4 regions of the Paenibacillus sp. J31R122 genome follow, and region 3 is predicted to be linked to each of the others. Evidence: riboswitches for the same ligand, from Rfam matches in the RefSeq annotation. Region 3 holds a riboswitch; each other region holds the start of a gene.

Region 1 (7,762 bases), on a different contig from region 3:
GGTCACGCATGGTGCCGAAGAACTAACGTTTTGAAACGATTAATCCAGATCTCTAGCCCAACTAACTAACTCTTCATCTTCAAAATTATATGGATTTTTGTAAATATTAGAGTAATAGTATTCTGATTCCAATAAATCTCTAATTTTATTGAAAACATTATTGGTGGCATGAAATCCATTGCTGATGGGAACGGTGAAGGCAAGCGAGCCATTATGAAATCCATCTAAAGAACCGGAAAGCTCTCGCTTGACTATAGATTCAACTGCTTCAATCTTTTCTTTGATAGGCTGCTCTTTGTAAATTTGAATGCAGAAATTTCCACCATGTTTTATAAATTCAAAATCTCCGTTAGGATGGAGTTTTATTGTATCTCCTTTCGCAAGGCCGAGAGCTAGCCCTGGAGATGCACATAATTTGAATTTTTGATTTCTTAGGTATTCTGCAGGAAGCTCTTCTAAAACTGTTCCCTGTGAATTTTTTTCAGCAAAAACCTTAATCAATGTTAATTTATCTTCCATACGTCGCTCCTCAACTGCCTCTACATATACATTTCGACAAACTCACTTCTAACATTCCTCTTTTCCCAATATGATCCATAATAGCATTTCAACTATCAATTATTATAACAGTCAACGAATAAGTAAATAGAGAGAATGTATTAAATTGTAATAAAAAAGGGACTAACGAGCTATTTGCTCGTTAGTCCGGGTGCTCAGAAGACAACTTTAGTACTAAACTCCATATGGATTCTACAGTCCAGTTTTTTAGATTTAAGGCTCGTCCTTACTTCCAGCCCCATTTTTGAAAGATTTGGTGAGATTTTTCCGTTTTTAAATAATCAATAAATTGCTGTGCCTCTTTTTTCTGATCGGTGATTTTCGTCAGGGCGATCGGCGTTCCACGATAGAGCTTTTCTTCTTCGGGCAGTTCGACCAGGTCCGTCACATCTTGGAGCCGGTAATGCCACGATTCATAGGTAATCCAGGCGTCCAGGCTCGAATTCGCTTTCCATTGTTCAATGGCCTCGGCACTCGACTTTACAGAAAGGTTAATATTTTGGTAAATGCCTTCGATCAGCCCTTTTCTGCCTGCCAGGTCCTCCCACAGGCCAAGCTGGCCAGCCCCATTCACATCGAGTATTTTTACCCCTTTTTTCGTTAAATCCTCCAAGCTTTCAATCTTCTTAGGATTTCCTTTCCTCACCAATATTCCTGCAGCACGCGGGTAAAGCTCCGTTCGTGATTTAGTGTCGATCATTTCGGGGTGGTTAAAGATAAAGTCCTGCAGCATATACTCGGAGCCACCGAAAATAATATCTGCATCTTGCTTTGCTTGGCCGATCCATTTGCCCTCTGGTCCGGCTGTTACTTCCACCTTGATTCCCGTTTCAACTGAAAAATGTTCAGCAGCTTCCTTGATCGGTCCAAGTGGTCCGCCCGGTCCGTACACCCGGATGACATGACCACCTTGGCTGGAATTTGGTATCGCCTGGGACGCAGTCGTACGGTCCATTTTTGCATAGGCTGACAATCCGGTAGCAGTAATGACAAAGAGCAGTAGAGCTGATAGAAACACGGTCTTCTTCATAATTTTTCCTCCATTTTATACGTGATTTTTATCTGTGCTTTTTAAGGAAACGAAGGGAGGCTATAAACGGTTTGATTATAATTGCAAAATGGTTAGAAAGTTTCATACACTATTGAAAATTAGTCTGGTGAAAAATAAATCAAGGTACCTTCGTAGGTAATCAACTTGTTGAGGGAGTACTAAGTACTTCACCATCCCACGGGTCTAAGCCCTTACATTCCTTCTGGACAGCAAGGAATATGAAAACATAGCGTCGAATAAGAAAAATATGTTAGTTTCTTGGCAGATTACTGTCCCAATGCTTCCCAACTTTTTAATTGGAGCTGATTTCAATGGATATGGAACAACGAAGGACTTGGAATGAAAACCATAAGATGTTAACTGAAATCATATTAAATCCAAATGAACATGTTCGAGCGATTGAACTATTTCTCAATCATCACGCTTTGTTATACTCATCAAAGATGAGTAATGATTGCATCAATACATTGGAGGATTACGTTTTGGAAAGTCTGGAGGAAAGTACATTAAGGAAGTATCCAGTAAATGCTTCAGATACAACAAATTCAATCGTATGGCATCTCTGGCATATTGCAAGAGTCGAGGACATGACGATTAATATTTTAGTTGCAGACAGTCAGCAGGTGCTTCATTCTGATAATTGGCTACAAAAAATGAACATCAAATTTCCCCATAGCGGAAACAGCATGAGTGATGACAATATCGCAGAACTAAGTTCACTTATTAATATTGATGCACTATTAGAATATAGAATAGCTGTGGGAAAACAAACACGACAAATAATTTCGTCACTGCAACCAGGCGAGTTCAGAGATAAAGTTCAAGATTGTAGAATCAAAAGGTTGTTTGATGAAAATGCTATTCTTCAAGAAGCAAGTGGTATTGCTGAATATTGGAGCAAGAAGACTATTGCGGGACTTGTGTTAATGCCAGCAACAAGACATAATTTTTTACATTTGAACAAATGTGCCCGTATAAAGAATAAGTTGCAAACGGAAATGAAAAAATTAAACCGACAAACTAAACAAACGGCAACACAATAGCCCCAATTTACCGCCTTTTGGATAAGGCGGTTTTCATTTTGTCATTAATCAACAATGTTAATTAACAAAGCCTAAAAATAAAAAAGCCACGATTTCCGCAGCTCCTTAAATATATATGTGTATAATTATTTAATGATAAAGGATACAATCCCTAAAATTATGCATAAAACCCCACTTAATAATTGTCCGATCCCTGAGGCTTGTCCATGTATTAGAAGATTAAATAAATTTTTTCTCTTCTGATTCTTTCCAACAAACGCTTCATCCGTTTTCATTCTATATATGCCCCATAATACTAAGACTACTCCAAATAGTATAAACAATAATTTTAATGCCATATTTTTGACCTCCATGATGTATGATTTCTATATTGAATTTTTCTCACTAATTATATTTTCGAACGATGATCAGTCATCTTCCTCAAATATAAAAACCTCTTCGATAGACAAATTAAAAACTGAAGATATTCGATAGGCTAGTAAAACAGATGGATTATATTGCTGTTTCTCTAAAGATATAATTGTTCTTGAAGAAACACTTACTTTATCAGCTAGTTCTTGTTGTTTGATACCACGTTCTATACGTAACTCCTTTATTCTATTTTTCATAGTCTACTCCTAATTAAAGAACATGATTATAATATTTTTTGGCTATTAAGTTCGTACTCGCACACAAAACTATAATCAGAAATAAAGCAATATTCGTTGGAATTGTAAGCCAATTTGAAAGAAACATCATCAGTATCGTCACCATCATTAGAATTCGCATGGTAAAGAGTGAAGCTTTTCCTTCGATGATATCATCTCTTTCGTCATATTCTTTGGACATCTCTCGATCCAACTGTTTTCTATTCGCCTTATATTTAACGTGAGAAGTTATAGCGAAAGCTAAAAGTCCTACTCCTACCAACAATATTGAAATCCCAGAAACAAATCCTTCTGTTGTATTAGCTATCGTGTTATTCCAAATGATTTCAAATAACCCCATGATGATAAGGGCTAATGAGCATAAATAAAGCTCTGTAAATCTATTTTTCAAGCAAGTCACCCCTAACATCTCGCAATATGAAGTTTACTTCACGTGAAGTTAACTTCATATTAACCAGTCTTGATGGAGTAGTCAATAGTTAGTTTTTGTTATGCAATGGCTTCCCTTCCTTACTTATCCTTAAATACCATTTATTATAAGGATAAGTAGAGATAAGAGGTGAGGCTGATGAATGCAAAGGAAGCGTCGATGATGCTAGGAGTTCACTATAAGACAATCCTGAACATGATAAATGACGGTCGTTTGGCAGCTACGAAAACCGATTCTGGGGATTGGGAAATTAGTGAAAGTAATCTTGCGGCTAGAGAGCAGCGTATCGAGGATAAAGAGTTTTCGGCAATCTACACACATATGGCCGTCCAGATGATCGAGAAAGAGCACGGCCGAACCGTCAAAGCCGCTCGAGAGGATCTGATCTTTATAGCGCGATCGATAGTCAAATACGCTGAAAGTCCGAACGAGTTTAACCAACAGGTAAAGCGTCTTGAAAAAGCACTAGATGCTTACAAGGCAGCTGAAGCTTTCATATATACAGTTGAGTCGATTCGAAAGCAATTGGACGTAGAAGGTCAAAGGTAGTTCTTAGAACGATTTTTAAATTATTTAATATACAAAAAAACAAGCCTACAATATGCATGCAGGCTTGTTCTCTTCTAATCTTTATGATCTTTACTAGTCATTTCGGAATAGGCATCCTCAGATATTACACGACGAGCTGTAACATATCTTTTTTCGTAATAGTTTTCGGAGAGTTTGCTAATCCGGACACCTTTACTGCTTGAAGAGTGAGCAAATTGTCCGTTTCCTATAAATATACCCGCATGAGAAACACCTTTGCCATCCGTATTAAAAAACACAAGATCGCCAGGTTTTAAATCTTCTTGATCTACTTTTATTCCTTCCTCAGATTGTGCTTTTGAGGTTCTAGGAAGATCAACATCATACTGATTGAATATGTACAATATGAATCCCGAACAATCAAACCCTTTAACAGTTGTTCCGCCCCACTTATAAGGGGTTCCGACCACTTTATCAACTGCATGTTTGATATCCATTCCATTTGCGAAAGCGCTCCCCGCAAAGGTAAAACACATAACACTCAATAACAATGATGCCACAATTTTCTTCACAACTTGGTTCTCCCTTCGATGCCTACGAGGTTAGCTAAGGGTTCGGAAGAAGGTTTCCCTATAATCATTGAACAATCGATTAATTCACCCGAGTGGATCCCCCGTTTCCTAAAAAGGAATTAGGCAAAATACAATTATTTTTCTTACGTTTCTATTATTTTTCTTACGGTTTTATAAATTTCTATTTTTTTCTTACTAATCCTTCTTTATAAACATTAGAAAAATCTAATATCCACAATATGTATTTAAGCTTGAGTCCCCTAGTACTTACCCATAATTTCCAACTTGAATAAACTATTATATTTTGATATTCTCGTAGAGAAAATTTTTTCAACCAAGAGAGGAACACCAAAATGAAAAACCTTTATTTTCGCAGCTCGATCTTCTTACTTTTATTTATGCTTCTGATTTATCCTCTTCATTCTGTACAAGTGAAAGCGGCCGAGATCGCTCCTTTGGAAAACTACTTTCCGGCAGACATTGATGAACACTGGGCTTATTACGAGCTGGACAATTTTGTGAACGCAGATTTGTTACGGGGTTATGTGGATCAAGAAGGAATTGTAACGCTAAAGCCAAACCATTCCATAAGCCGCGCGGAGTTTGTTTCGATTTTGGTTCGCGCATTAGGTTTGACAAGCGATGTGCCTGGAACGACTTTCACTGACGTCGAGCAAGGAAAATGGTACTCCGATTCGATTCGCATTGCCAGCTCCTTAGGTATCGTTAACGGGATTAGTGAAACAAAATTTGGTCCAAATCAACTTATTAAACGCGGCGAGATCGCTACAATGGTTGTTAGAGCCTTTTCTTCATCTGTACAATTTGAAGGAGAAATGAAGCAATTTAAAGATGTACCCGAATATTACGCTAAACCATCTATTATAAAGGCAAGTCAAGCTGGTATTGTACGAGGAGCCACTGAAACGGAATTCAAGCCTTTCGCCAATGCGAAACGTGCTGAAGCTGTTGTCATGTTGCAGCGTGCGTTAGATTTGCAAAATAGCGCATTACCTGAAGATGGTCTACTCACAACTGCAGTTTTAGATTCAGAGGAAAAGGAAAATCAAGTAATCAAAGATAAAACATACGATCAATTTGATGATGTCTATGCGCAATTTTATACCGGTTATTATTTAGCGTTTAGCCATTCATATTCTGAAGAACTAATTTCCCTGGTAGACCAAGGTTATGAAATTGAAATGGAGAAAATCAGTGAACAAGTACTAACGGTCATTGATAAAACAGATCGATTCGCCGTGGTGGAGTCGACAGGCGGAAGCTACAAAGTAAAAACTACTAAAGCTAACGATCAAACCACAGAAACAGTAGCAACCGACGGTATTTACTTATTGAAGAAAATGAACGACAACAGCTGGAAAATCTACATGTACTACCAGGATGAGCAGCAATAAACGAGCTAAATCTTTTGATAGTTTTCCTATAAAAAAGGAGTATGAACTACTAACGTTCATACTCTTTTTTGTATCCTTCTACTTACGCAGAGATCTCAAATAAATAGACCTAGAAGCTGCTTGTAAGAATATAGTTTAAGATTGATTCCTTGCAAACTATTGGCCACCACATTGCCGGCGATTATGACTTCGCTAGCGATTTCGTACCAACAGTGGAAAACTCGGATGCCTTAGTGCAGCAGTTGTACGCCCACGCAGTGAAATCACCTTGAGATCGAAACCATTCTAACCAATGCTATTATAAATTTGAATCGCGATTTGAATGACATACTTATCTGTTTCCCCAACAGCTAAATAACTAAGTAATTCATATTCGTATGCATTACCAATAATGGTCAAATTATTATCAGCAATATACAATAACAAAAGAGGAAGGCTGCTGACATCATGCATCGGCAGCCTTCCTCATTAACAGAACATTTAACATCGAATAAGTTAGATAACGAAGGTGGCTTGGACCTTCCCTCGGTTGGACTTTCACCCACTAGATGATGCGTGCCTCTGTGCACGCTAGAAAATAAAAAAAGAGCTACCCGAAGGTAGCTCCTGCTGAGCTGCCGTAAGACAGCCTTCTTTCAACCGATCCAACGGATCGCACGTGCTTATTATTTCATTTGCATTTCTTTTGTCGGTCCCATCACACCCGGTACCGTCAAGCCCGCCTGACGAAGCAGAACCGTCATTTGACCGCGATGATGCGTTTGGTGGTCGATGAACTGGCGCAGGAACTTTCCGCGTGGCGTTAGCCCCATAAATCCGTTGATTTCTTCCGCCATTTGCTCGTCGTTCAATGTCTTCGCCTCACGATTGTAAGCTTCGATAACCGCCTCGTATTTCTCCACGATCTCCGCCATTTGATCCGGCACCTTAGCACCGCGCTCAACGCCCGGAATTTGCAAGCCGGCGAAGTGACCGAAAGCTCCCGCCGATCCTACCAAATGCCAAGCCAACCAGCCCAGCGAGTTATGACCTTCTACAATTGCCGTATCCATCTTATCGTCTGTGATTGCCTTCATAACCGCCAGCGTGCCAGCCGACGACGCTGTCCATTCTTCCAGAAAGTCTTCTACTTTACGGTACATATATTGTTCGCCTCCCAAATCAGTCTCCGTTCTATTCTAATACGATTGGACGGCAAATTCAAACGGCTTATGGGTATCAGAGCCGAGGTGATTCCATGTGTCAGACTCCTGATGGGACACTTCCATTCAAACCCATCCTTCAAGAAATCCTGGGAACCATTCAATTGCGGATGTGCGCCCAATTCCAGATAATAATCCTTCAATACAGGCCTCCTCACGCGGTTAAGCGTTCTTCTATTTTCATAATCAGCTGCTCCAGATGAACCCTCCATGTCTCCCAGCTCGGAGAATCGCGCCACAGCTCCACGATTTCTCTTCCACCATCCTCATCCGGCACTTCATCCCGAATATCCGTCAGATAATGCAAGATCAAGCG
Region 2 (7,762 bases), on a different contig from region 3:
AGTGGAGCATTATGAAGCTGTTGTATCACTGCCCGTTCAAGCGATCGGACTTGATTTTGTACATGGCCTAGAAACAAACCTGAGTGCTCTTGAGAAATTTGGTTACCCACAAGATAAGCTGCTTGCAGTCGGTCTTGTAGACGGACGTAACATTTGGCATTCGGACTATGAGCAAAAGCTGGCATTGATTGAGAAAATTTCTTCATACGTACCGAAAGAACGCCTCATTATCCAATCGTCAACGAGCCTGCTTCATGTTCCGGTTTCAGCAAAAAACGAAACGAACTTGCCTTCAGAATTAAGAGATGCGCTCGCATTTGCCGAAGAAAAGTTGGATGAAATCGTATGGCTGAGCGCTGCTGCTTATTCTGTCAATGCTGCAGCTTCAAACTCATTTGCTGAGGTACTGAAACAGAACAAAGAAATAATTCACAACTTGTCAGCATCTCCAGCGCGCAATAGCAAAGCGGTAGATGCAAAGGCGATCGCGGCGCATCCTTCTGCTAGGCAGAAGCCTTTCGCTGTAAGACAGAAGCTTCAGCAGCAAAAATGGCAGCTGCCATTTCTGCCGACGACGACAATCGGCAGCTTTCCACAAACGCTGGATGTTCGTCAAGCAAGGCAGAAGTGGAGAAAGAACGAGCTAAGCTCAGCTGATTACACTTCCTTTATAAACGAAAAAATTAAGCATTGGATTGAGATTCAAGAAGAGCTTAACATCGATGTCCTTGTTCACGGTGAGTTTGAACGTACAGATATGGTGGAATTTTTTGGGGAAAAGCTGGGTGGGTTCGCGTTTACGCAGAGCGGCTGGGTACAGTCATACGGATCACGCTGCGTGAAGCCTCCGGTTATTTACGGAGATGTTGTATTCAAAGAGCCAATGACTGTAACGGAAAGCGTGTATGCGCAATCGTTAACAACAAAGCCGGTAAAAGGGATGCTGACTGGACCAATTACGATTTTGAACTGGTCATTCCCTCGTAACGACATGACACGCGAACAAGTAGCTTATCAAATTGCACTGGCCTTGTCTGAGGAAGTAAAAGCGCTTGAAGCAGCGGGTATCGAGATGATTCAAGTCGATGAACCGGCATTACGTGAAGGACTGCCGCTTAAACGCAGTGAGTGGGACGCCTACTTGAAATGGGGGGTACATGCATTTCGCCTTTCAACAGCTGATGTTCGTGATACAACGCAAATTCATACACATATGTGCTATTGCGAATTCCATGACATTATCGATTCGATTTTAGCGCTTGATGCGGACGTTATCTCCATTGAAACATCTCGCAGCCATGGTGAATTAATTCACAGCTTCGAGGAGAATACGTATGATCAAGGCATTGGACTAGGCGTATACGACATTCATAGCCCACGCGTACCGTCCGTTGAAGAGATGGTTAGCATGATTAACCGCGCGCTTAAGGTGCTCGATCCTGCCCTCTTCTGGATCAACCCAGACTGCGGCTTGAAGACAAGAGGAATGGAAGAGACTGTTGCATCGTTACGTAACATGATGCTGGCTACTCACCATGTAAGAGAGAGTGCTGTCCAAGTATAGCTTCAACGATTGCTTTTGCCGTAAAGAACGCCACCAAAAAAACCACTCGGGACGACTTTGGTTCAGCATGAACCAAAGGACCTGAGTGGTCATTTTGACGAAATCTTCAGTCAATTCAAAGATACATAATGAACAGCCCGCTGTCTCAAAACAAATTCCTCTGACTCATTAATGAATTGAGCTGAATCGGTGGATAGAGCGACAATATGATTGACCGCATCTGTAAAACATTCAAATATTCGACCGTCTTGATCATTCTTGTCATAATGGTAATCGTTCAAAGTAGAGAGATCGATGCTGCCAATGAAAGAAACAAGCAGATCGCTACAGCGATCCAAATCAAGCATATCCTCATTGTCATTTACAAAGAGCTCACTCCAGCCATAACCCTGGCTGCTTGTTAAACGAAGGCACACGCGAAATCCTGCGGAATCGATTGCGAGAGCGGGAATTACGAACAACTCAATACGAGAAACCGTTAACGAAGGGGACTGTTCAGCGAAAAATGGTGCTTGATTAGAAGACTGACAAAACATAAATAAACCTCTCCTCTTTCCGCTTACGAGGTTAGCTGTCGGATTCGGGCTAGAGAGAATGCCCTACCAGGGTTACAAGTCCCCGGATTCACCCCTTGCGAATGTAACAATACAGATTCGCGTTGGTTCCCCCGCTTTTTCAATTGAAAAATTCAGCGTTTTTTTGTTTGTTCCTATATTTTAAAACGGTTTTCACCGTTTGTAAACCTTTAGACAAACCAAACCGTAGACGGCTTGGTTTGTTTGAGTGGAATTAGTTTATATCATATTCAGTTACTGGCGCTATCCAATCCTGAGACCAAACTTGAATTTCGCGAATAATCGGCTCAAGCGCGCGGCCTTTTTCCGTTAATGAGTATTCAATGAGAACGGGTATTTCCGGATAAACCAGTCTATCGACGATACCTTCACTCTCTAGCTCCTTGAAGCGCTCCGATAATAGTCTGCCGCTAATTGGCAATGCGGACTGTACAGCACTGAAACGCTGCGGTCCAGCTAATAATTGATATATGATTAAGCCGGTCCAACGTTTGCTAATAAGATCCATTCCCTTCTGGAAACGGGGACAAAGGTTTTGCTGTTCCATGCATATCACCTCTTTTAGATTCCTTCAATTATAACCTCAATAACTTATTTATACAAGCAAACCTCAGTAATGTTAATAACTTGACTATGCTAAGTGATAAAAGTATAATTAGTTACAAATAGTAAGTGAATAAAAGGAGGTATAACGTTTGAATCCATTATTTTTAGCACACGGCTCACCAATGCTGGCTGTTGAGCAAAATGAATATAGTCAATTTCTTCGACAAACGGGTGCTAAGCTGCAGCCGGATGCGATCGTTATATTTACAGCGCATTGGGAAACAGAAGAAGTAACCATTTCATCGAAGGACGATGAATATGAAACGATTTATGATTTTTATGGTTTTCCTGATGAGCTTTATAAGCAGAAATATCCGGCAAAAGGGTCGACGAAGATTGCTGCTCTAGTAGGAAAGCTCTTGAACGATAAGGGAATACCGACTGCATTTGATACAGTACGCGGACTAGACCATGGCTCTTGGACAATGCTGAAGCATATGTTTCCGAAGGCGGATGTTCCCGTAGTGCAAGTGTCCGTTAATCCATACCGATCCGTGGAGGAGCAGTACCGAATAGGCGAGGCATTGCGCAGTTTAAGCTCACTGAATATATTGCTGATTGGAAGCGGCGTAACGGTTCATAATTTACGCGCGGTTAAATGGGGACAGAAGGAGCCGGAGAGTTGGGCTATTGAGTTTGACCAATGGTTAGTAGATAAAATGAACGTTCAGGATTTAAAATCTCTCTTCCAATATGAAAAACTTGCGCCGCATGCTAAAATGGCAGTACCCCGTGCCGAACATTTTGTACCTTTATATATAGCAATGGGCAGTGGCAACGCTGTGGAAGCACCTAAAGTCATTCATCGCAGCTACGAGTTTGGTACACTTAGCTATTTATCGCTGCAATTTTAATATTTCATATAACTAAAGCAGGTGAACAGGATGATAAAATCAAATATTTCAGCACTATTGAAGGAAAAAATAAAACGAATCGAAAGCGGAGAGGGTGACATTTATGTTGTCGGGCCTATTAATCTGCCTGTCGATGTAGACGGTGAAACGAAAATGTTCCACTGGTATAGCTGGCTGCGCAAGGAGGCGGGGGAAGAACAATCGGTTGACGAGCTTGTCAATGACTTAAATCGTTTCTCCTATGCAGACATGCAGCAATCCAGTGTGCTCGTATACGGCGATTTTAAGAATAATGAAGATGCGCTGATTCGCATGCATAGTATATGTCATACGGGTGATATTTTTGGAAGTGAACGTTGTGATTGCGGTTTTCAATTGAAGCAATCTATGCGGATGATTACAGCACACGGTACAGGCGCTTTATTCTATTTGGCTAATCATGAAGGACGTGGAATCGGCCTTTTTAGCAAAGCAATCGCTTATTTATTGCAAGAGGATGGAATGGATACCGTGGATGCAAATACCGAGCTCGGCTTTGCGGATGATGCGCGTAATTATGACGAAGCTATTGCCGTATTAAAGCTACTGCGCGTTTTGCCTGTATCAATTATTACGAACAATCCACGCAAAGTAGAGGCTATGAAGACCGCTGGCTTGAACGTTGCGACGAGAGTTCCGTTATGGGGCAATTCTTCCGTCTACAATGAGAAGTATTTGCAAACAAAAATGAATCGTTCTGGACATTTTGGTCAAGAGCCGCAGTCGCTCGTTAAGTAGTAGTATTTAGGAGTTATGGAAACCGTTTTTCACGTGTAAACGAGAAGGCGGTTTTTTTAATGTGAACATTTTCGGCTTATGTCTCGTCTATAACAGGAGAGCAACAATTGTAATAGCGATAATGTTGACAAAGGAGTGGAATGAATTATGCAAATAAATGGTCATACTAAGAAAAACAAATGGACAAAACGGGCGGCTTTATTTTCAATGATCACACTCATTGCTTTGGCTGGTTGCAGTAATAATGAGGGAATCAAGCCGGAAATTACAGACACACCAACAACACAAACAGAAGCTACAAACGCTGCTGAAACAGATGGGGAAAAGGATACCCAGAAAGAACTGCTCGTACAATTCAAGGCTGTATTAGAGTCTGCTGCCGATGCTGTGGATATTGTCAGCTTTCTTAATGGGCATATCAATGAGGCTGATCAGGGGACAGCAGATATGATGCTTCGAGAGCTGCATACGTATTACGCGGCAAATATGGAGGCGAAGCAGGGCGCTTTCTTTTCGCAGAGCGTTCAGGCGGTATTGCTTAAGGAAGTATGGCCAATAACCAAAGACACAGCTGAAACCATCAAGGATGAAGGGGTAAAAGAGCTTGTGCGGACAGCCTACGAAGGAGGCTACAAGCTTGAAATGGTTGAAGGGTCAATATTCCCAGTTGTTGATTACAGCTTTCAGAAGCGTTATAAAGACTATGTCTCCAAGCAAATGAATGATTTCATCTCGTTAAGCGCTGTCGAATCAGATGAGCCTACAGCTAGCGATGGCGGATTAATTATTACTTGGGATGAGCTAGCTGAGCGGGCGCTTTTGGCGGAAGCTTTCGTACAAGAATATAAAGAATCCCCGGAACGTGAGGTTGTTCAGAGTTTATATTTGACTCGTTATATAGAAATGTATATAAATGGTTCTTATAATACGCTCATTTATGATTATGAAACCTACAAGCTTTTAGACGAGGTGAAGGCAAGCTATAAGAAAACGATCAAGGAGTCGCCAGATTCGGTAATAGGGCAACTATCGGCTCATTTCTTGGAGCTGCTAGCTTTATCCGATGATCAGCTTTATATGTACAAGGACGGTCAAAAAACGGATATTCCGGAGATAGAGAAGTTCCTCGCAGGCCTATCGGAAGAGGCTGAGGCGCTTCTAAATTAGCCATAATACGACAAAATTATTTTGCGTTCCTTATCCTTTTCAAGTATGATGAGAAAAAAGAACTCATGTTCACAATCAAAGGAGTATTAGCGCATGAACTCAAAAACAAGTCATTGTAAAATTGTTGATTGCACGATTCGTGATGGCGGACTCGTAAATAATTGGGATTTTAGTGTCGAATTTGTTCAGCATCTGTATGCTAGCCTGAACGAAGCCGGCGTCGATTATATGGAAATCGGCTATAAAAACTCTCCTAAGCTGTTGAAAGGCGCTGAAAGCGCAGGTCCATGGCGTTTTCTGGACGATGATTTCTTGAAAAAAGTAATTCCGCACAAAGGCAATACGAAGCTTTCAGCACTTGTTGATATCGGCCGTGTAGATGAGAACGACATACTCCCTCGCAGTGAGAGCTTGATTGATCTTATCCGTGTTGCTTGTTACATCCAAGATGTAGATAAAGCGTTGGAGCTTGTTAAAGTATTCCACGATCGCGGTTATGAGACAACAATCAATATTATGGCGCTTTCCAACGTTATGGAAAATCAACTTATTGATGCTTTCTCTCTGATCAATGATAGTATAGTAGATGTTGTGTACATCGTTGACTCCTATGGCAGCTTGAAACCGAATGATTTGAGCTATCTTGTAGATAAATTCCGCAAACATCTGCCGAACAAACGTCTAGGCGTTCATGCGCATAACAATATGCAGCTTGCTTTCGCTAATACACTAATTGCCGCAGAGAACGGCGTCGAGCTGCTTGATTCCTCCGTATACGGAATGGGTCGCGCTGCCGGAAACTGTAATACGGAGTTGCTTGTAGCTGAGCTGCAAAATACGAAGTACAACATCCGACCTGTTCTGGATATGATCGAGAAGTTTATGATCCCACTTCGTGAGAAGGAAGAATGGGGTTATATCATTCCATATATGATCACGGGAATATTGGACGAGCATCCACGTTCCGCGATGGCGCTTCGCGATTCGGCTGACAAAGATAAGGGCGTAGAATTTTACGACCGTCTGACAACTCCGGAAATTGCACACCGTAACTAATAGATAAAGGGCAGTTCGCATAAGTCATGAAGTTGACTTATGTGAACTGCCCTTTCTTATATTTTACCGCAAAACAAGCTTATACCGCTAAGGACGGCGCAAGCTCTTTTCGCATGTGTATATGTACTACTGTTCTTGAAGCTTGTCGTCGCCTCGAATTGCTGCAGCCTGGTGCTGCTCGTTTGGATGAAGATAGCCTTTGCCGCGGAAGGTTTGTCCACTTCTTGCTGCAGCAGTAAGCTGAACCTCTATATTCTGGCTCTGTCCAAACCATTGTAATAGCTTATGGTCGTCCACGCCGTTAATATCGACATACCACAACCGACTGCCGTATTCCGTGACACGGACAAGCTCTGCCGAAGTGAAAGCAAGCTGCGTTGTGCCTTGCTGGTACGTTATTTCAATAGAAATTATTTCAAATGTTTCCACGCTGATAGCCCTCCTCGTCAATCAAGCCCAATGCAGTCAAACGAAATATCTACGCTTTATCTGTAAATCATTTCAATTTCACACGACTCTTTCATGCAACAATTGTAAACCGATCTACGTCAGATTAGCAAATACAAATATAAGGGGCTGAAGGAATGAAGGTCGGTCATTCGTTCAATGGGTCAATTCGAAAAAGATTCGGAGGAAGCGGGAGCTGGATAATCGCTCTATTGCTCGCTATCATACTCATGCTTAGTGCTTGTTCTTCCTCGTCAAGTAACACAGCTAGTCGTGAGAACAGAACCGGCAATGATTCAGCAAATAGTCCATCTAGTGAAGAAGAAGATCGTTCGGTTAGTAATAAAACAGAAAGTAGCAGCAAATCATTAGACGATAGAAGCACGGAGCCTATGCCGCAAGTTAAGGAGAAAAAGGGTGGTAAACGCGGCTATGAGTCTCCAGATAAAGAAGTGCAGGCTGGCCAATTAACGGCAGGCGAATGGGACGATATTGCATCATGGGAACGATTCGGAAATTTGCTCAATAGCCAAGAGGGCGATAGCAGTAAGAAAGCTTGGGGATTTTGGAATTTTCATCGGTTGGAGGTAATCGTGACTGCAAACGGAAATGCGACGTCCGATGCTAAAGTGCAGCTCATGGATGGATCCCAGAATGTATGGACTGCACGCACGAATACGGAAGGAAGAGCTTACGTATACGCTGGTCTGTTCGAG
Region 3 (7,762 bases):
TCATCACGTTCGTCGTTCTGGTTCTGGTCTTTGGGCAATTGTTTCAGCTAGGAACCGCTGACTCGCATTCCGTCAGTGCTGCAAGTGCAACTGACTCGCCCCTATCTGGACAGAAAAAGAAGCTTGTGATGGGTACCTCGCCTGACTATCCGCCTTATGAGAGCGTGGATGCCAAAAATAATGGTGAAATAATCGGCTTAGATATTGATATTGCCAAGTATATCACCGATAAGCTCGGTTATGAACTGGAAATCACAAGTATGGATTTCAACGGTCTAGTTGCCGCACTTCAAACAGGTCGCGTCGACTTCGTTATGTCCGGTATGTCCGCTACAGAAGAACGAAAGGCGAGCGTTGATTTTTCCACTACTTATTACGCGGCCCGCAACACAATTGTTTCCAAAAAGTCTGCTCCGATTGAAACAGCTGAGTCGCTGGCTGGGAAACAGGTTGGCGTTCAGCTTGGTTCTGTACAGGATCTCCTCGCAGAAACAATTGAAGGGGCGCAGCTCAAGAAGCTGAATAAAATTCCAGATCTAATTCTGGAGCTCAAGTCAAACCGTATTGATGCTGCCATCGTGGAGGATGCTGTCGCTGTCGAAATGACTAATGCAAACCCTGATTTGGTCATGAACTTCCTTCCAGCCGATTCGGCTGAGAATGGCTATGCTATAGCTTTTCCGAAAGACTCAGCACTAACAGCTGCTTTTAACGGCGTGCTCTCGGAGATGTCCGATAACGGAAAGCTGGAGGAAATCATACAAAAGTGGTTTTCAGCAGAGAAGAAGCCATCCGATAAGCTGCTTAATCTGAATATTGACTTCAGCGTACTGCAGGGCTATATCCCTTATATTCTAAAAGGTATTAATGTAACACTGCTCTTTACGCTTGTCTCAGCGATTTTCGGATTTATTTGGGGTTCGATATTATCACTATTCAAAATATCCGGCATTAAGCCGCTCGAGTGGTTCGCTACGGCTTATACATCCGTATTCCGCGGCACACCGCTGTTAGTGCAGCTCACAATCATCTATTACGCGACTCCACAGCTATTCAACTATGATATACCTGCCTTGATGGCGGCCGGGCTCGCATTCGGTCTAAACTCTGCTGCTTATTTGTCCGAGACAATTCGCGGCGGTATTATGGCGGTTGATAAAGGGCAGCGCGAGGCGGCTATCGCACTCGGCATCCCATATCGCACGATGATGATCCGTATCATCTTCCCGCAGGCTTTGCGCAATATTTTGCCTGCACTCGTAAACGAATGCGTTGCATTGCTGAAGGAATCATCGCTCGTATCCGTCATCGGTGTATCCGATTTATTACGGCGCGCAAATGTCGTGCAGTCCATCGAGTTCCGTGCATTAGAGGTGCTCTTGTTTATCGGCGCGATTTATTACGTGCTCGTTCTCATTTTAACTTCGTTTGCCCGTAAGCTCGAAAGGAGGCTGCGCCGCAGTGATTAATGTAAAGGATTTAACTATAACATTCGGGAAAAATCAGGTTTTAAAAGGAATTTCTACGTCGATTGAGCGCGGTGAGGTGGTGGCGTTGATCGGGCCATCCGGTTCAGGAAAATCCACCTTCCTTCGCTGCTTAAATAGGCTTGAGACGCCAACTTCAGGATCTATTACTATTGCCGGTGCTTCGATAACCGATCCAAAAGCGGATATCGCCGGTGTACGTCAGCATATCGGTATGGTATTTCAGCATTTTCACTTGTTCCCGCATATGACCGTAATCGATAATATTACTTTCGCTCCAATGAAGGTTAAAGGCGTGTCGCTTGAGCAGGCTCGCCTGAAGGCAAAGGAGCTGCTCGAAAGTGTCGGCCTATCGGATAAAGCGGATAGCTTTCCGTCCCGCTTGTCAGGCGGTCAGAAGCAGCGTGTCGCTATCGCCCGCAGCCTTGCGATGGAGCCAGACATTATGCTGTTCGATGAGCCTACTTCAGCGCTCGACCCGGAAATGGTCAAAGAGGTGCTGAATGTCATCCGCGGTCTTGCGGACAGCGGCATGACTATGCTCATCGTAACCCACGAGATGAAGTTCGCAAGAGAGGCAGCGGACACGATCTATTTCCTCGACGACGGCAAGCTTGTCGAGCGTACGAAACCAGAGCAATTTTTCACTAACCCGCAAAGCGAACGCGCCAAGAGATTTCTGGAGCAGGTCCTGTAAGAATCGTTAGCGAAAATATAGCATTAAAATGTTTTCTAAAATGAACATCATTATGGACACAGCTTTATTTCATTGAACAAAAAAATTCAGCTCCATCATACAAAACAAATAGTGAGGTAAATCTCATTCACCATGAACCTAACTTCATGGCGAGTGAGGTTTGCCTCACTATTTCATTTTCAAGCCCCTAACTCCAACCATTTAATGAGGTTTCACTCACACATTAGTGAGTTTCCCTCACTAGTCGAAGCCCGCTCCTCGGTTCACTCGCCTTACACTTTAGAATCTGAGACTAATTTGACTCATTTTCTAATAAAGCCCTAATTAGTTCACTAAAGTGAATAGCCAGGTGTGCGTTCACTACCTCTTCCTACCTTACTCCTTACAGATCCTCTACCATAATTGTTGTCCGCCTCTTGAATAAGCCAATATCGGTACTTCAGCTAAAGACCTTGCCTTAAACCCGGGGTCGCAAAACTTTATTCGCTCCTTGCGCAAACAAGAGGGGCTTTCATTTGGGCAGTATCGCGTGAAAACGAGAATAAGCTAGTCTTTTAGAAAGCATAATAGGACTGCGAAAGATGAATTAAATAGGATCGATCCAGCATCTCATCATCTATAATAGGTTCATGAAATACGGTTCGCCTGTACAGGTTATCAGCTAAGTCTGACAAGGCAGATTTAACAAGATCGGTTCTATCCTGCCCCCATGCCTCAGCGTGAGATTGTACAAACACAAGCGCATCCGGTACGGAGAGGCCCTTGAGATGGTTGAAAACGGATGCCCATTGGACCAAATCCGAATATTTCTTCTCACATGGAAGTATATATTCACCCCAGCCATTAATGCTGCCGCTGGCGATTTTCAATAGTCCGCAATTGCTTCCGCCATTGATTTCGGGCATCTGTTTCTCGATCGTCCTGCAGTCAAACCGATAGATTTCCATTAAGCCAACTCTACAGTTCTTCAAGTAGTCACTATGTATAGCAGGCAGAGGTTTAGTGATATTCAATGCTGCCACTCTTCTTTCTCCATTAATTTGATATAAAATAGCACGCAAAGAAGCCCCTGAGCAGAGAAACTCTGCACACGGGCTTCTCTCGCATCATCATGCAAAGAAAGTACGGGTAGCGGTTCTCTCACAATACGCTTACGAGGTTAGCTGACGGATTCGGGCTTGCGAGCGCCCTACCTGCTACATGCTTTCAGCATGCCTTACAGGATTCACCCCATGAAGGATTCTAACTTACGAATACCTTCGTTTGGATCCCCCGCATCCCTATTCGGGATTTATGCGTTTCGGATAAGCAACTGCCTATCCTAATTTGATTCGGTATAGTATTGAACTGAATATTACTCCGGTAGTATAAAAATGTAAACTGTAATTTGAGCATTTTTTGCTTATTATTTGATCAATTTAGTCAATGAAAGCGTATTAATCCACATCATGCCCTTATTATCTACCACAATGCTTCTCCAAGCTGACTATTTTGCGATATGCGAGAGATACCGAGATAATAGCAGCTACAAGGAGCATATAAGGGTTGTGATAGTTATAAGATCCATCTGAATACCGTTTATTGTCAAATTTGAATCTTGGTGATTCTTTACAGGAATTTTTGTCAGGCGTATGATTCATCTCAGGATTCATACAACGATTCCTTGTTAGAACGCTTAATTTCCATTTAGGAAAACGGGGGAACCACATGAAAGTGTTGCACAGACGGTGTGAGAGCTGTTCTGGTGTGATGCTTGGGGTGAATCCCGGTCTCTGGAACGCATATCGTTCCCCAAGACTGGGTAGGGCGACTCTCACCGCCCGAATCCGTCAGCTAACCTCGTAAGCGTGGTATAGGCAGCAGCCATAAATGAGATTCATTTGGCAAGTGCTGCTTTGGAGAGAGAGGATGATGAGGCTTGTAATCGGAAGCTACGACCACAGGGCGTAAGGGCTGTGGTTTCTTAAAATATAGAAAATACGTTTCACCATGCATCTTAATCGCTGAATCCTTGAGCAAAGGAACGGGGGAACCAACAGCAGCCATGATACTTGAAGTCCTTAATAGGGACAATGTATCTGGCGCATGGGGTGAATCCTATGTGCAAGCTACTTGCGCATAGGTAGGGCGACTCTCACGCCCGAATCCGACAGCTAACCTCGCAAGCGTATCGAGAGAGGCAACGACTATCGTGCGAAAGACACGGGTTTATTTCCTGTGCCTTCAGAAGCCGCGAGAAGAGTTCCTCTTCTTGCAGGCTTCTTTTTTGTTGTCTTCTCTTCAATTAATCAGGAGGAGAATCGAAATGAAAGATCCAGAATGCATTCTTGTATCCGCACCGAACAACACAGGGGAAGGCTTCATTCGTCACCTAATTACTCAAGGTTTTCCTATCGCCGCTATCGCGAACAACTCAGAAGAAAAGCGAAGAATGGAATTACTTGGGGTGAAGCACATCCTAATAGTAGATACGAAAGATATAAATACTTGGGCTATACCGGATTTTTCTGTAGGTAAAGTATTCCTATTCGAAAGAAGCTTTACCCTTTGCTGCCGATATATTCAGATCTGTCGGAAATGGACGGCTAAGCCGATTTACGTCATCACACACACGAATAACCCGCGCATGATCTATAAAGCTGTGGGAGCGAATTATATCATCCATACCACTAGCAGCGAGGTCTCGTTTCTAGGTAGAACGCTTATCGAATAATCGGATTTAATAATTAAAAATACGGGGAGTGAACGTACATGTTAGATGTGTACATGGTATTGATTCTAGCCGCGACCTTTGGGTTATTTTCCGCATTTTTATTTTGGTGCGAACGCGTTATTCAGGATGCGGGAGGCGAACGAAAATGATCATCGTCTACATTTTTACGGTGTTTATCTTTGTATACCTGGGTTACGCCTTAATAAATCCGGAGAAATTTTAGTCTAATTTTCAACAAAGCTCTCTGAGGAGGATATGTAAAACATGGGCATTTTTCAAATTGCTATCGTTATTATCATATTGGTGCTGCTCGTTAAACCTTTGGGCACCTATTTGTTTCATGTATTCTCAAACGAAGAAAACCGGACGGATAAGTGGTTCTCCTTTGCGGAACGCCCCATTTACTGGCTGCTCGGTTTGAAAGAACGCAAAGGCATGACCTGGAAGGTTTACGCGCTTAGCTTTATCATTACGAACATCGTGCTCGTTGCCTTGGGTTATTTGATATTACGGATGCAGAAGTTTTTGCCTCTTAATCCGAACGGCATCGACAACATGGAACAAACGTTGTCATTCAATACGATTATCAGCTTTATGACCAATACGAACCTTCAACATTACAGCGGAGAAACCGGCTTGTCCTACTTCTCGCAAATGGCTGTCATTACAATGCTGATGTTTACCTCCGCCGCAACAGGCTTATGTGTCGCTATTGCATTCATAAGGGCGATTACGAGCAAGGGCGGAACGATAGGAAATTTCTTTCAAGACTTTGTAAAAGCGCATGTTCGCGTATTTTTACCGCTTGCTTTCATCGTCATGTTAGCGCTTGTGGCGCTTCAGGTTCCGCAAACGCTCGATTCTACATTAAAGGTAACGACCTTGGAAGGTGCTGAGCAGCAAATTGCGATCGGTCCGGTCGCTTCTCTGGAATCTATTAAGCATCTCGGAACGAACGGCGGAGGTTTTTTTGGAGTGAACTCCGCTCATCCATTTGAAAATCCGAATCCACTTACTAACGTGATCCATATTTTATCGATGTGGTGCTTATCGGCCGCACTGCCGTATACGTTCGGATTATTTGCCAAAAACCGCAAGCAGGGCTGGGTTATTTTCTCGGCTATGTTGATTTTGTTTCTTGTATTCTTATCTCTCAATTATTTCTCTGAGACAAAAGGTAGCCCTGTTATGAACGAGCTTGGTATTGATGCCTCCCAGGGCAGCATGGAGGGTAAAGAGGTTCGTTTCGGTATTGCTCAATCTAGTCTATTCACAACCGTAACCACAGCAGCGACAACAGGAAGTGTCAACAATATGCATGATACGCAGACGCCGCTTGGCAGCATTACACCTCTAGCACTAATGATGCTGAACAATGTTTTCGGAGGCAAGGGTGTTGGACTGATTAACATGCTGATGTACGCGGTTCTGGCCGTATTCCTTGCCGGTTTAATGGTCGGAAGGACACCGGAATTTCTCGGAAGGAAGATCGAAGCTCGCGAAATGAAACTGATCGCGATTGTCATTTTGGTCCATCCGTTCATCATCCTAGCGCCAACAGCGCTCGCGCTGGCTACAGATGTCGGAACGGCCGCCATTACGAATCCTTCCTATCACGGCGTAACGCAGGTGCTGTATGAGTATGTCTCTTCTGCGGCCAACAACGGATCGGGATTCGAAGGGCTTGGCGACAATACACCTTATTGGAACATTTCCACCGGACTCGTTATGCTGTTCGGGCGCTACATTTCAATGATCGCCATGCTGGCTGTTGCCGCCTCTCTCCAGCGCAAGCAATGGGTTCCAGAGACGATCGGTACGTTCCGTACAGATAACAAATTGTTTACAGGCATTTTGGTAGGAACCGTGTTAATTATCGGGGCCCTTACATTCTTTCCGGCAATTGTTCTTGGACCCATTGCCGAATATTTGACGATCCGTTAAGGGAAGGTGAACTTTACTCATGAGTACGAATAGAAAAAACTTATTAACCGCCAATATTATGAAAAATGCGGCCAAAAATAGCGTTGTAAAGCTGAGCCCTGCCACGATGATGAAAAATCCAGTCATGTTTGTAGTCGAAATCGGAACATTGGTCGTGTTGTTAATGATTATATTCCCCAGATATTTCGGAACTGAGGATAGCATCGGCTTCAACTTGACCGTGTTCCTGATTCTGCTCTTCACCCTCCTGTTCGCTAACTTTGCCGAAGCACTCGCGGAGGGCCGAGGAAAGGCGCAAGCCGACTCCTTAAAGCGGTCGAAGAAAGAAATTACGGCAAACAAAATCATGAACGGCGTAATGAAACAAGTGCCGTCCACCGAGCTTCGTAAAGGCGATATCGTTGTCGTTGTACAAGGCGAAATGATTCCAGGGGACGGAGAAGTTATTGAAGGTCTCGCATCCGTTGATGAATCAGCCATTACAGGTGAATCCGCGCCGGTTATCAAAGAATCCGGCGGTGATTTCAGCTCAGTGACGGGCGGTACCCGGGTTGTGAGTGATAAGATCAAAGTGAAGATTACAAGTGATCCTGGTGAGTCGTTTATCGACCGGATGATCGGACTGGTAGAAGGCGCTAAGCGTCAAAAAACGCCGAATGAGCTTGCGCTGAACACCCTGCTCACGAGCCTAACACTGATTTTTCTCATTGTTGTCGTAACGCTTGCGCCCACTGCCCGCTATTTAGAAATTAATTTAGAAATTCCCGTATTGATTTCATTGCTTGTATGTCTCATTCCAACAACAATCGGCGGGCTGCTGTCAGCCATTGGGATCGCGGGAATGGACCGTGTTACACAGTTTAATGTGTTGGCCATGTCAGGTAAAGCGGTCGAGGCCTCAGGCGATATTAATACGATGAT
Region 4 (7,762 bases), on a different contig from region 3:
TGCACCGCTTGCCGAATGTTATCTTCTGTTTCAATGGCTTGACGCTCTCTCTGAGAGTGCATCCGCTGTAAAGAGTCGTTAACTTTAATACGGACTTGCTGCACCGCTCTCGTCGATTCTGGGTCGTTTACGACCGACAGATCAGGAATCGGAGCATCCGCCAACAATCGGTAGTCCGTGCCTTTTAGTATGGCATTATGTGTACGAACAACTTCAACTCGGAACAGCACATCACCGCCATACGATTTGCGGACGACCAGGTCCCCTTGCTTCATGGGTAAATCACCTCTTCGTCTATCTTATGGGCAGGAAAGACGAATGGTGAGTACTTTATGCTGATCCCGTGTAACTACCGCCAGCCCTCTTCCAGCATACCGCGGCTTATACGTGCGAATTCCTCTAGGGAGAGTGTCTCGCCCCGGCGAATTGGATCTATTTCATTCCTCAGCAGCAGCTCATTTAAGGCCTCACGTCGCTCTTTGCCAACGAATGCGGTCAAATTATTAGCCAGTGTCTTGCGACGCTGTGCAAAACTCGCTTGAACAACTCGAAAGAAATGGTCTTCATCTGGAACATCGACAGCGGGCTTATCACGAAGCGATAGCTTTATAACCGCAGAATCAACGTTCGGCTGTGGAATAAATACGGTGTTTGGCACCATACACACGAGCTTAGGCACGCAGTAATACTGAACCGCGACGCTTAAACTGCCATAAGTCTTGCTTCCTGGCTTTGCCGCCATTCGCTCGGCTACTTCCTTCTGAATCATAACCACGATGTGCTCAAGCGGGAGACGCTTCTCAAGCAGCTTCATAAGTATAGGCGTGGTTACGTAGTAAGGCAGGTTAGCCACTACGCTAACTCCTGAAACATCGCCAAACTGATCTTCGAACAATTGCTTCAAATCGAGCTTTAACACATCGCCATGAATGACCGTTGTATGAGATTCATCCGCGAGTACCTCTCTCAGAATCGGTATAAGTCGATTATCAATCTCTACCGCTGTCACTTTGCCTGCTACCGCTGCAAGCCTCTGTGTAAGCGCACCAATGCCCGGTCCGATTTCTAGCGCGCCCTTCGTTTCATCAAGCTCTGCTGCTGTGACAATGTTGTTTAATATATTTTGGTCGATCAGAAAATTTTGTCCCAGACTCTTCTTAAAGGAGAAGCCGTATTTCGCAATTATTTCTTTTGTCCGCTTTGGTGTCGCTACTTCTAACGCCGTTTGTTTTTTTATCGCTGCCGTAATGCCCTGCTTCTGCTGTTCCAATTCGCTCATGGCTTATCCCTCCAGTTTCTCTTCCATCTCACGAAGCGCAGCCGTAAATTCCGCCTTAGAGATACGGAAGCTTGTACAGCGCTTATAAAACTGCTTACCATTCGCATAACCAATACCAAGTATTTTGCCTATGATTAATCGACGATTAGACGCGTCTGGATGCACAATCAACCCTGCTTCCATTAAGTCCTCGAAGGTTATCTCTCCCTCTTCATCTAGAGTCTCCGTACGAAGCTCTGAGAGTGCTCCGCGAATGGCTTCCGGGCTTGCATTCTCAATTCCGATATCACCTTTGTACAAAGCTTTCTCTTGTGGTAAAAAAGCATGCTTGCAGCCCGGCGCATGACGCGCAACAATTTTGCGAATTCGCTCGCCAGCATAGTCGGGATCCGTAAAAATAATAACACCGCGGCGCTCGTTAGCCAGAGCAATCCGGCGCAGTACATCCTCGCCGATCGCAGATCCGTTCGTTTCAATCGTATCCGCCTCAACTGCTCGTTTAATAGCTATAGTATCATCCTTGCCTTCAACGACAATGATCTCCTTGATCACTAAGACCATTCCCTTCCTGAATTATCACTCGCTCCAACGTCTACGGATGGCCTCAGTTGCTACTGTTACTATTAACCTAACTTGTCCGCAAACATGCAAAAAGAAGAGGCAGTGCCTCTCCTTATGATGGCATATTTAATTGCATTTTACGATATGATGATGATAACCCCTTAAATTAGCTTGCGGTAGGTTTATTCGGTCCTAATAAATAGACCGTATAACCTTTCTTCCTACCGAACTTATCCGCACTCTTGGAGCTATCAAAATAAATATCGATTTTATTGCCTTTAACGGCCCCGCCCTTATCTTCCGCGCGGCGGAAACCTATACCTTCGATGTATACCCACCAGCCAATTGGAATAACTTTCGGGTCTACCGCAATGGTCCGTCCCTCTTTAACACGGGCACCCGATGCAGTAATTCCATACTGTGGATGGCTATCATCCTTACCTGTCGACTCTACGCCTGCAGAATATGCAGTTAAGGTGAAGTTCTTAATTACTTTCTTCGCCTTGAACTTCACACCGTTCTTAGTCAGTGTTGGTACACTCTGAGTCTTATTCGAGAGCACCGATACTTTAGGCTCTTCCTTCTTTGAGCCGACTGCTACAACCTGATCGACTGATGCTGTCTGCACAACCTTGTTGACCGACTTCTTTGATACCAATACACCATCCTCATATTGGTTCTCGATTCGTTCAACAACAAGCCCTTCCTTACCGGTCTTCACGAGCTTTTCCTTACCCTTTTCCAGCGTTGGATCGTCTTTCTTTACGATAGAGAACGGCAATACATGTTTCGTTTCCGATACCTTTGTATCGACACGAACTACAGTAACCGTCGTTTCCGCATTAATGACTGATTCCAGCGGAGGTGATACTTTATCTTGACCACGAACAGGAATATTTAATTCCTCGATCGCCGCCTGCACTGTTCTCTCTGTCGTGTATACAGTCGATGCCTTGCCATCAGCCTTCACAATTACCGGTATCGCTTGAGTTACCTCAATACGATCTCCGTCCTTTATCGCCGCGTTAAGCGGCATTGACACCTCATCATGTGGTCCAATTGCGATAGCTTGTTCATCCAGTAGGCGTTGCAGGACCCATTGCTTCGTTTCAACAACGGTTTCTTGTCCATTCACTACTACGGAGACGCTTTTGACAGCCGTTCCGTACAACAACACCAAAAACATGAAAGTCATAGCGATTGAGATAATAGCACTCAAAAGAATCAAACGCAAGTTTTCACGCTTCCATCGCAATGCGAAAGACATGCTGGATGATCGTTTCCCATGGGTGTCCTTTACCTGGAATAATCCCACTTCATCGGTCCTCCTTCATAGCCCCGCCGCCAAGTGTTACGCATGATACAACTGACGCGACTATAGTATATTGGCGTGCAAGCACGCAAACCAGTAATGCTATCTAACCTCCCATCCCCATCTCTAACCCTATGTCGACAAAATCCCGTTTATTCGAAAATAAAAAGAAGCCGTCGACAGAGGATCTGTTTCGTGGCTTCCCGGGTTTTTACACTAGGGATACAAAAAAAATGGGCACGAGGTTTGATCACTCTCTATAAACGCTTACGAGGTTAGCTGACGGGTTCGGGCAAGAGAGCAGCCCTATTCGTAGTACAATGCTCATGGCATCGGCTAAGAAATTCACCCCTGAAGAATTCAAAATGCGGTAATTTTTCCCGCACCTGGTTCCCCCGCTCTCCGAATGGAGATTAAGCGCAAACTGGAAATCCAATACAAAAGTTTAATGCTCTGAGATGAATCATACCTTCATCTGCGCCTAGTTGTAAAGATGCGATAAAAGACGATTTTAGCTAAAAAGAGGGGTAAAGACGGTAAAAATCGGCGATTACCTCTATAAAAATTAGTTTTTACGCCCTAAATGTCTCTAATTCTCTCGAATTCACGTATTATCAATCAATGTTGAAACATTTTTTACCATTTTCACTCGTAATTGATGCGATTTCATCTACTGTTTTGCCCAGTAATTCAGCTATCGTCTCTGCTACACGAGACACATATGCTGACTCATTTCGCTTCCCTCGAAATGGACTTGGAGCTAAATATGGGGCATCGGTTTCGATCAATAATCGGTCGAGCGGAACCCTCTTCACTACCTCTTTTGGAACGCGAGCATTTTGGAAAGTAACAGGACCGCCGAATGAAATATAAAAGTTCATATCTAAGCATTGCTTAGCTGTCTCCCAGCTTCCTGAGAAGCAATGCATCACACCGCCGACCTCTGCTGCATTTTCTTCCTGAAGAATACGAATGACATCCTCATGCGCATCTCGGTTATGAATAACAATAGGTTTTCCAACCTTGCGCGCAAGTCTAATTTGTTCACGAAATACACGCTGCTGCACTTCTTTAGGCGACGTATCCCAGTGATAATCCAGTCCAATCTCTCCAATGGCAACGACCTTCTCATGAGAGCACAGCCGCTCGATCCATTCCAAATCCTCTGGTAGCATATCTATGCTGTCCACGGGGTGCCAGCCGACAGCCGCATAAATAAAATCATACTGCTCCGCAAGCGCCATAGTCGTGGGAATCGTTTCACGATTAAAGCCTATATTTACAAGCATATGTACACCTGCGGCTCTTGCGCGTTCTATAACCTCTGTACGGTCCTCGTCAAACTTGGTCGAGTCTAGATGTGTATGGGTATCAAACAGTAATGTCATGTTAGTGTCAGGCTCCTTTAGTCCAGCTTGAATAATTTTTTTAACGAAGCGCTTAATAAATGCGCAGATTGTTTTAACGGCTCCTCTGGATAATACAAATGATATTGCCCTTGATGCAGGCCGGTAATAGAACGAACAATGTCGGATTTGGCAGATATTTCACTTATTTCTCCTTGGCCATCTAACAACAAAATCGGCGCTTTTCCTTCCTTTTCTCCCTCTTTTTTATCCGGTCGATACACGTCATATGGCAGGTCAAATGGGAAATCAATCATCATATGATAATCAGGATGTAAACCGATAGAAGAGAAGCCATCACTTATTTCATTTAATAGTGCTTCATCCGGGTTTTCAATCGTAATATATTTATATAATTTACGATTCATGAAACGGTCGCATAAGTCACTCAGAATAGTATCATTTTCTTCCGCCCACTGCGTAAAGACCGTTTGAACAAGAGCTTCATCCAGCTTCAAATAATCATATACGGTCAACGTATTGTTCAGTAGACACATCAATGAGTTAGGCAGCCACTCAAAGACATAGCCGCTCGCGTAAAGCTCCTGAGCCCTCTTGAATATTTGCCGTAAAATAATCTCAGAACTTCTTGTTACTGGATGGAAGTAAATCTGCCAATACATCTGATATCGTGACATTAAATAATGTTCTACCGCATGCATACCGCTTTCCTTCACTACAATTTGTCCTTTATATGGGCGCAATACACGCAAAATACGTTCTAAATCAAATGTCCCGTAATTTACACCTGTAAAATAGGCATCTCTCAACAAATAGTCCATACGATCTGCATCCATCTGACTAGAAATGAGACTAACTACGATCGGCTTCGGATATGTCTTCTTAATAACCGAAGAAACCTTCTGAGGAAAATCATCGGATACAGAACGCAGTACACGATTGATTTCAGTATCTTCTAATATTATATTGCACGTCCATTGCTCATGGTCCGTATCGAATACTTCTTCTAAAGAGTGTGAGAACGGACCATGACCGACATCGTGCAAGAGCGCCGCGCATAACGATACTAGCCGCTCCTCTTTAGGCCAGTCTGGAAAGTGATTTCGTTCGAACTGAGAAATAATTTTTCGTGTTATTTCATATACACCAAGTGAGTGTGAAAACCGACTATGCTCCGCCCCGTGAAAGGTTAAAAAGGATGCGCCTAATTGACGAATTCTACGTAATCTTTGAAATTCTTTCGTATTAATCAATTCCCAAATCGTTTGGTCCTGTACATAAATATAGTTATGAACAGGATCCTTAAATACCTTCTCTTCCGTTAGCTGTTCCTTCATCATTATCTCATCTCCTTCGTTCATACTTTCGACACAAACAGCGTGTATTATGTCGAATAGTGTCGTAAATTAGTTTCCAAAATATCAAAGCTGTTGTATTGTAATACATAGTAATACGCCCTTTACAGCTAGTCAAATTGTTATCCTATCAGCTATTATAGCGATATTTATGTTGACTATTTTGGGAATCGTTGGTATTATAGTATTCATAAAAGCAAAAACTATGTCGAACTATGGCGAATATATTTTTAAAGGAGAACTGCTAGATTATGATGAAATCTACTGGTATTGTTCGTAAGGTTGATGAACTAGGACGTGTAGTTATTCCGATCGAGCTGCGTCGCACACTTGGAATTGGCGAGAAGGACGCACTTGAGATTTATGTAGATGGCGAGCGTATTATGTTGAAGAAATACGAGCCCGCATGTATCTTCTGTGGTAACGCAGAAAGCGTATCTTATTTCAAAGGAAAAATAATTTGTCATATTTGTCTTTCTGAGATGCCTGCACCTGTGACAAAATAAAAAAAATAAGTTATAATGAAATTATCTACTTGTTAATTCTAACCTTTTTATATTTCCTTGATGCCTTCCTGCGCTAGAACCCGGCCAGGAAGGTCTTTTTTTTTGCCCAAAATAGCATACCCTATCTGTTCACTTCATTATATACATCGCGCTTCGGTAATCCTCGATCTACTGCTGCTTTCTTAATCGCTTCTTTCCGATCATATTGCTCTTCGTAATGGGCAACATGAGCAAAAATATCTAATTCCGACCACCACATATCACCTTGTGCTTGTCCTGTCTGATCTGATTGCCCAGCACCATCAATTACGATGCAAAATTCACCTAACGGAGGGTGCTCAGCAAACCACTCTATACATTCTGTTACACTTCCTCGGACTGCCTCTTCATGCTTTTTCGTTAACTCTCGTACTAATGCGATGCGACGATCTCCTAGACATTCCAATATAACGTCTAACGTCTTACAAATTCGATGCGGCGATTCATAAAAAACTAATGTTCCTGTCTGTGTGCTTATTTCTTGAAGCCATTTTATTAATGTTTTACGCTCTCGTGGAGGAAAACCGGTAAATAGAAAACGATCCGTAGGCAAACCTGACATGATAAGTGCTGACAGCGCCGCATTTGCACCTGGAAGAGGAATAACCGCAATATCATGCTCTACTGCATCTCTCACGAGATCAGCCCCTGGATCAGATATAGCCGGCAAACCCGCGTCACTTACAAGCGCAATCGATTGACCTTCCAGCAGCAATCTTATTAGCTCAGGCCCGCTTGCTCGTTTATTATGCTCATGATAGCTAACGATTCGGGTACCAATTTCAAAATGAGTGAGAAGCTTGCGCGTCTGCCTCGTATCTTCCGCAGCGATTAGATCAACCTCCTTCAAGATACGTATCGCCCGAAAGGTCATATCCTCCAGGTTTCCTATAGGTGTTGCCACTAAATAGAGACAACCTGCTGATCTATTAGCTGCTTCTGAGAAGCTCTTCTGTATATTCAAACGATCTGCACTCCTTTCTCATACACCATAATTGGCGGCAGTAATTTAATATCAGGCTTCCCATCACGCATCGCTTCTATTAGGACCATATTTGCTTCCGCATTTGCATTGGGATGAACAAATTGAATACGTTTGGGTTCTAGGCGCCATTTTCTCATCGTTTCTACAATATCGAGCAGCCTAGATGGTCGGTGGACCATCGATACTTTTCCTCCTGGACGCACAAGCTTCGTACAAGCCTCTGCTACGTCTTCTAGCGTACAGTGAATTTCATGTCGTGCTATCGCATAATGTTCATTTTCATTCTGCTCACCGGCTGTTACAGGCATGTATGGTGGATTTACTGTAATTGCATCATAAACACCATTTCCCGCTTGCT

The links. Region 3 has a riboswitch for cyclic di-AMP ahead of AC0YN7_RS11280 (hypothetical protein). Riboswitches for the same ligand answer to the same signal wherever they lie in the genome.
Region 1: it holds a riboswitch for cyclic di-AMP, as region 3 does, so the genes downstream of both, AC0YN7_RS25530 (C40 family peptidase) here and AC0YN7_RS11280 (hypothetical protein) in region 3, are expected to answer to the same signal.
Region 2: it holds a riboswitch for cyclic di-AMP, as region 3 does, so the genes downstream of both, AC0YN7_RS18975 (hypothetical protein) here and AC0YN7_RS11280 (hypothetical protein) in region 3, are expected to answer to the same signal.
Region 4: it holds a riboswitch for cyclic di-AMP, as region 3 does, so the genes downstream of both, AC0YN7_RS27305 (ubiquitin-like domain-containing protein) here and AC0YN7_RS11280 (hypothetical protein) in region 3, are expected to answer to the same signal.

The regions. Positions count from the first base shown of each region.
Region 1 covers NZ_JBWDNM010000019.1:39,740-47,501, forward strand. The annotation lists gene AC0YN7_RS25495 (DUF4265 domain-containing protein) at 40-519, opposite strand; gene AC0YN7_RS25500 (extracellular solute-binding protein) at 785-1,588, opposite strand; gene AC0YN7_RS25505 (DinB family protein) at 1,921-2,652, shown strand; gene AC0YN7_RS25510 (hypothetical protein) at 2,778-2,990, opposite strand; gene AC0YN7_RS25515 (helix-turn-helix transcriptional regulator) at 3,060-3,260, opposite strand; gene AC0YN7_RS25520 (DUF2178 domain-containing protein) at 3,274-3,699, opposite strand; gene AC0YN7_RS25525 (hypothetical protein) at 3,868-4,278, shown strand; gene AC0YN7_RS25530 (C40 family peptidase) at 4,353-4,829, opposite strand; cyclic di-AMP (ydaO/yuaA leader) riboswitch at 4,834-4,965, opposite strand; gene AC0YN7_RS25535 (S-layer homology domain-containing protein) at 5,183-6,244, shown strand; gene AC0YN7_RS25540 (hypothetical protein) at 6,530-6,697, opposite strand; gene AC0YN7_RS25545 (DinB family protein) at 6,910-7,386, opposite strand; gene AC0YN7_RS25550 (DUF4259 domain-containing protein) at 7,601-7,762, opposite strand, start outside.
Region 2 covers NZ_JBWDNM010000011.1:153,936-161,697, reverse strand. The annotation lists gene metE (5-methyltetrahydropteroyltriglutamate--homocysteine S-methyltransferase) at 1-1,564, shown strand, start outside; gene AC0YN7_RS18975 (hypothetical protein) at 1,675-2,100, opposite strand; cyclic di-AMP (ydaO/yuaA leader) riboswitch at 2,106-2,268, opposite strand; gene AC0YN7_RS18970 (winged helix-turn-helix transcriptional regulator) at 2,354-2,686, opposite strand; gene AC0YN7_RS18965 (DODA-type extradiol aromatic ring-opening family dioxygenase) at 2,835-3,599, shown strand; gene AC0YN7_RS18960 (GTP cyclohydrolase II) at 3,630-4,376, shown strand; gene AC0YN7_RS18955 (hypothetical protein) at 4,524-5,543, shown strand; gene AC0YN7_RS18950 (aldolase catalytic domain-containing protein) at 5,637-6,599, shown strand; gene AC0YN7_RS18945 (hypothetical protein) at 6,726-7,028, opposite strand; gene AC0YN7_RS18940 (vWA domain-containing protein) at 7,184-7,762, shown strand, end outside.
Region 3 covers NZ_JBWDNM010000005.1:346,303-354,064, reverse strand. The annotation lists gene AC0YN7_RS11295 (ABC transporter substrate-binding protein/permease) at 1-1,469, shown strand, start outside; gene AC0YN7_RS11290 (amino acid ABC transporter ATP-binding protein) at 1,462-2,184, shown strand; gene AC0YN7_RS11285 (hypothetical protein) at 2,739-3,206, opposite strand; cyclic di-AMP (ydaO/yuaA leader) riboswitch at 3,317-3,492, opposite strand; cyclic di-AMP (ydaO/yuaA leader) riboswitch at 3,847-4,047, shown strand; cyclic di-AMP (ydaO/yuaA leader) riboswitch at 4,176-4,368, shown strand; gene AC0YN7_RS11280 (hypothetical protein) at 4,490-4,897, shown strand; gene AC0YN7_RS11275 (potassium-transporting ATPase subunit F) at 5,043-5,120, shown strand; gene kdpA (potassium-transporting ATPase subunit KdpA) at 5,162-6,841, shown strand; gene kdpB (potassium-transporting ATPase subunit KdpB) at 6,861-7,762, shown strand, end outside.
Region 4 covers NZ_JBWDNM010000023.1:51,621-59,382, forward strand. The annotation lists gene yabG (sporulation peptidase YabG) at 1-275, opposite strand, end outside; gene rsmA (16S rRNA (adenine(1518)-N(6)/adenine(1519)-N(6))-dimethyltransferase RsmA) at 350-1,279, opposite strand; gene rnmV (ribonuclease M5) at 1,283-1,831, opposite strand; gene AC0YN7_RS27305 (ubiquitin-like domain-containing protein) at 2,007-3,155, opposite strand; cyclic di-AMP (ydaO/yuaA leader) riboswitch at 3,401-3,582, opposite strand; gene AC0YN7_RS27310 (TatD family hydrolase) at 3,767-4,540, opposite strand; gene AC0YN7_RS27315 (HD domain-containing protein) at 4,558-5,856, opposite strand; gene AC0YN7_RS27320 (AbrB/MazE/SpoVT family DNA-binding domain-containing protein) at 6,126-6,380, shown strand; gene rsmI (16S rRNA (cytidine(1402)-2'-O)-methyltransferase) at 6,502-7,383, opposite strand; gene AC0YN7_RS27330 (tRNA1(Val) (adenine(37)-N6)-methyltransferase) at 7,380-7,762, opposite strand, start outside.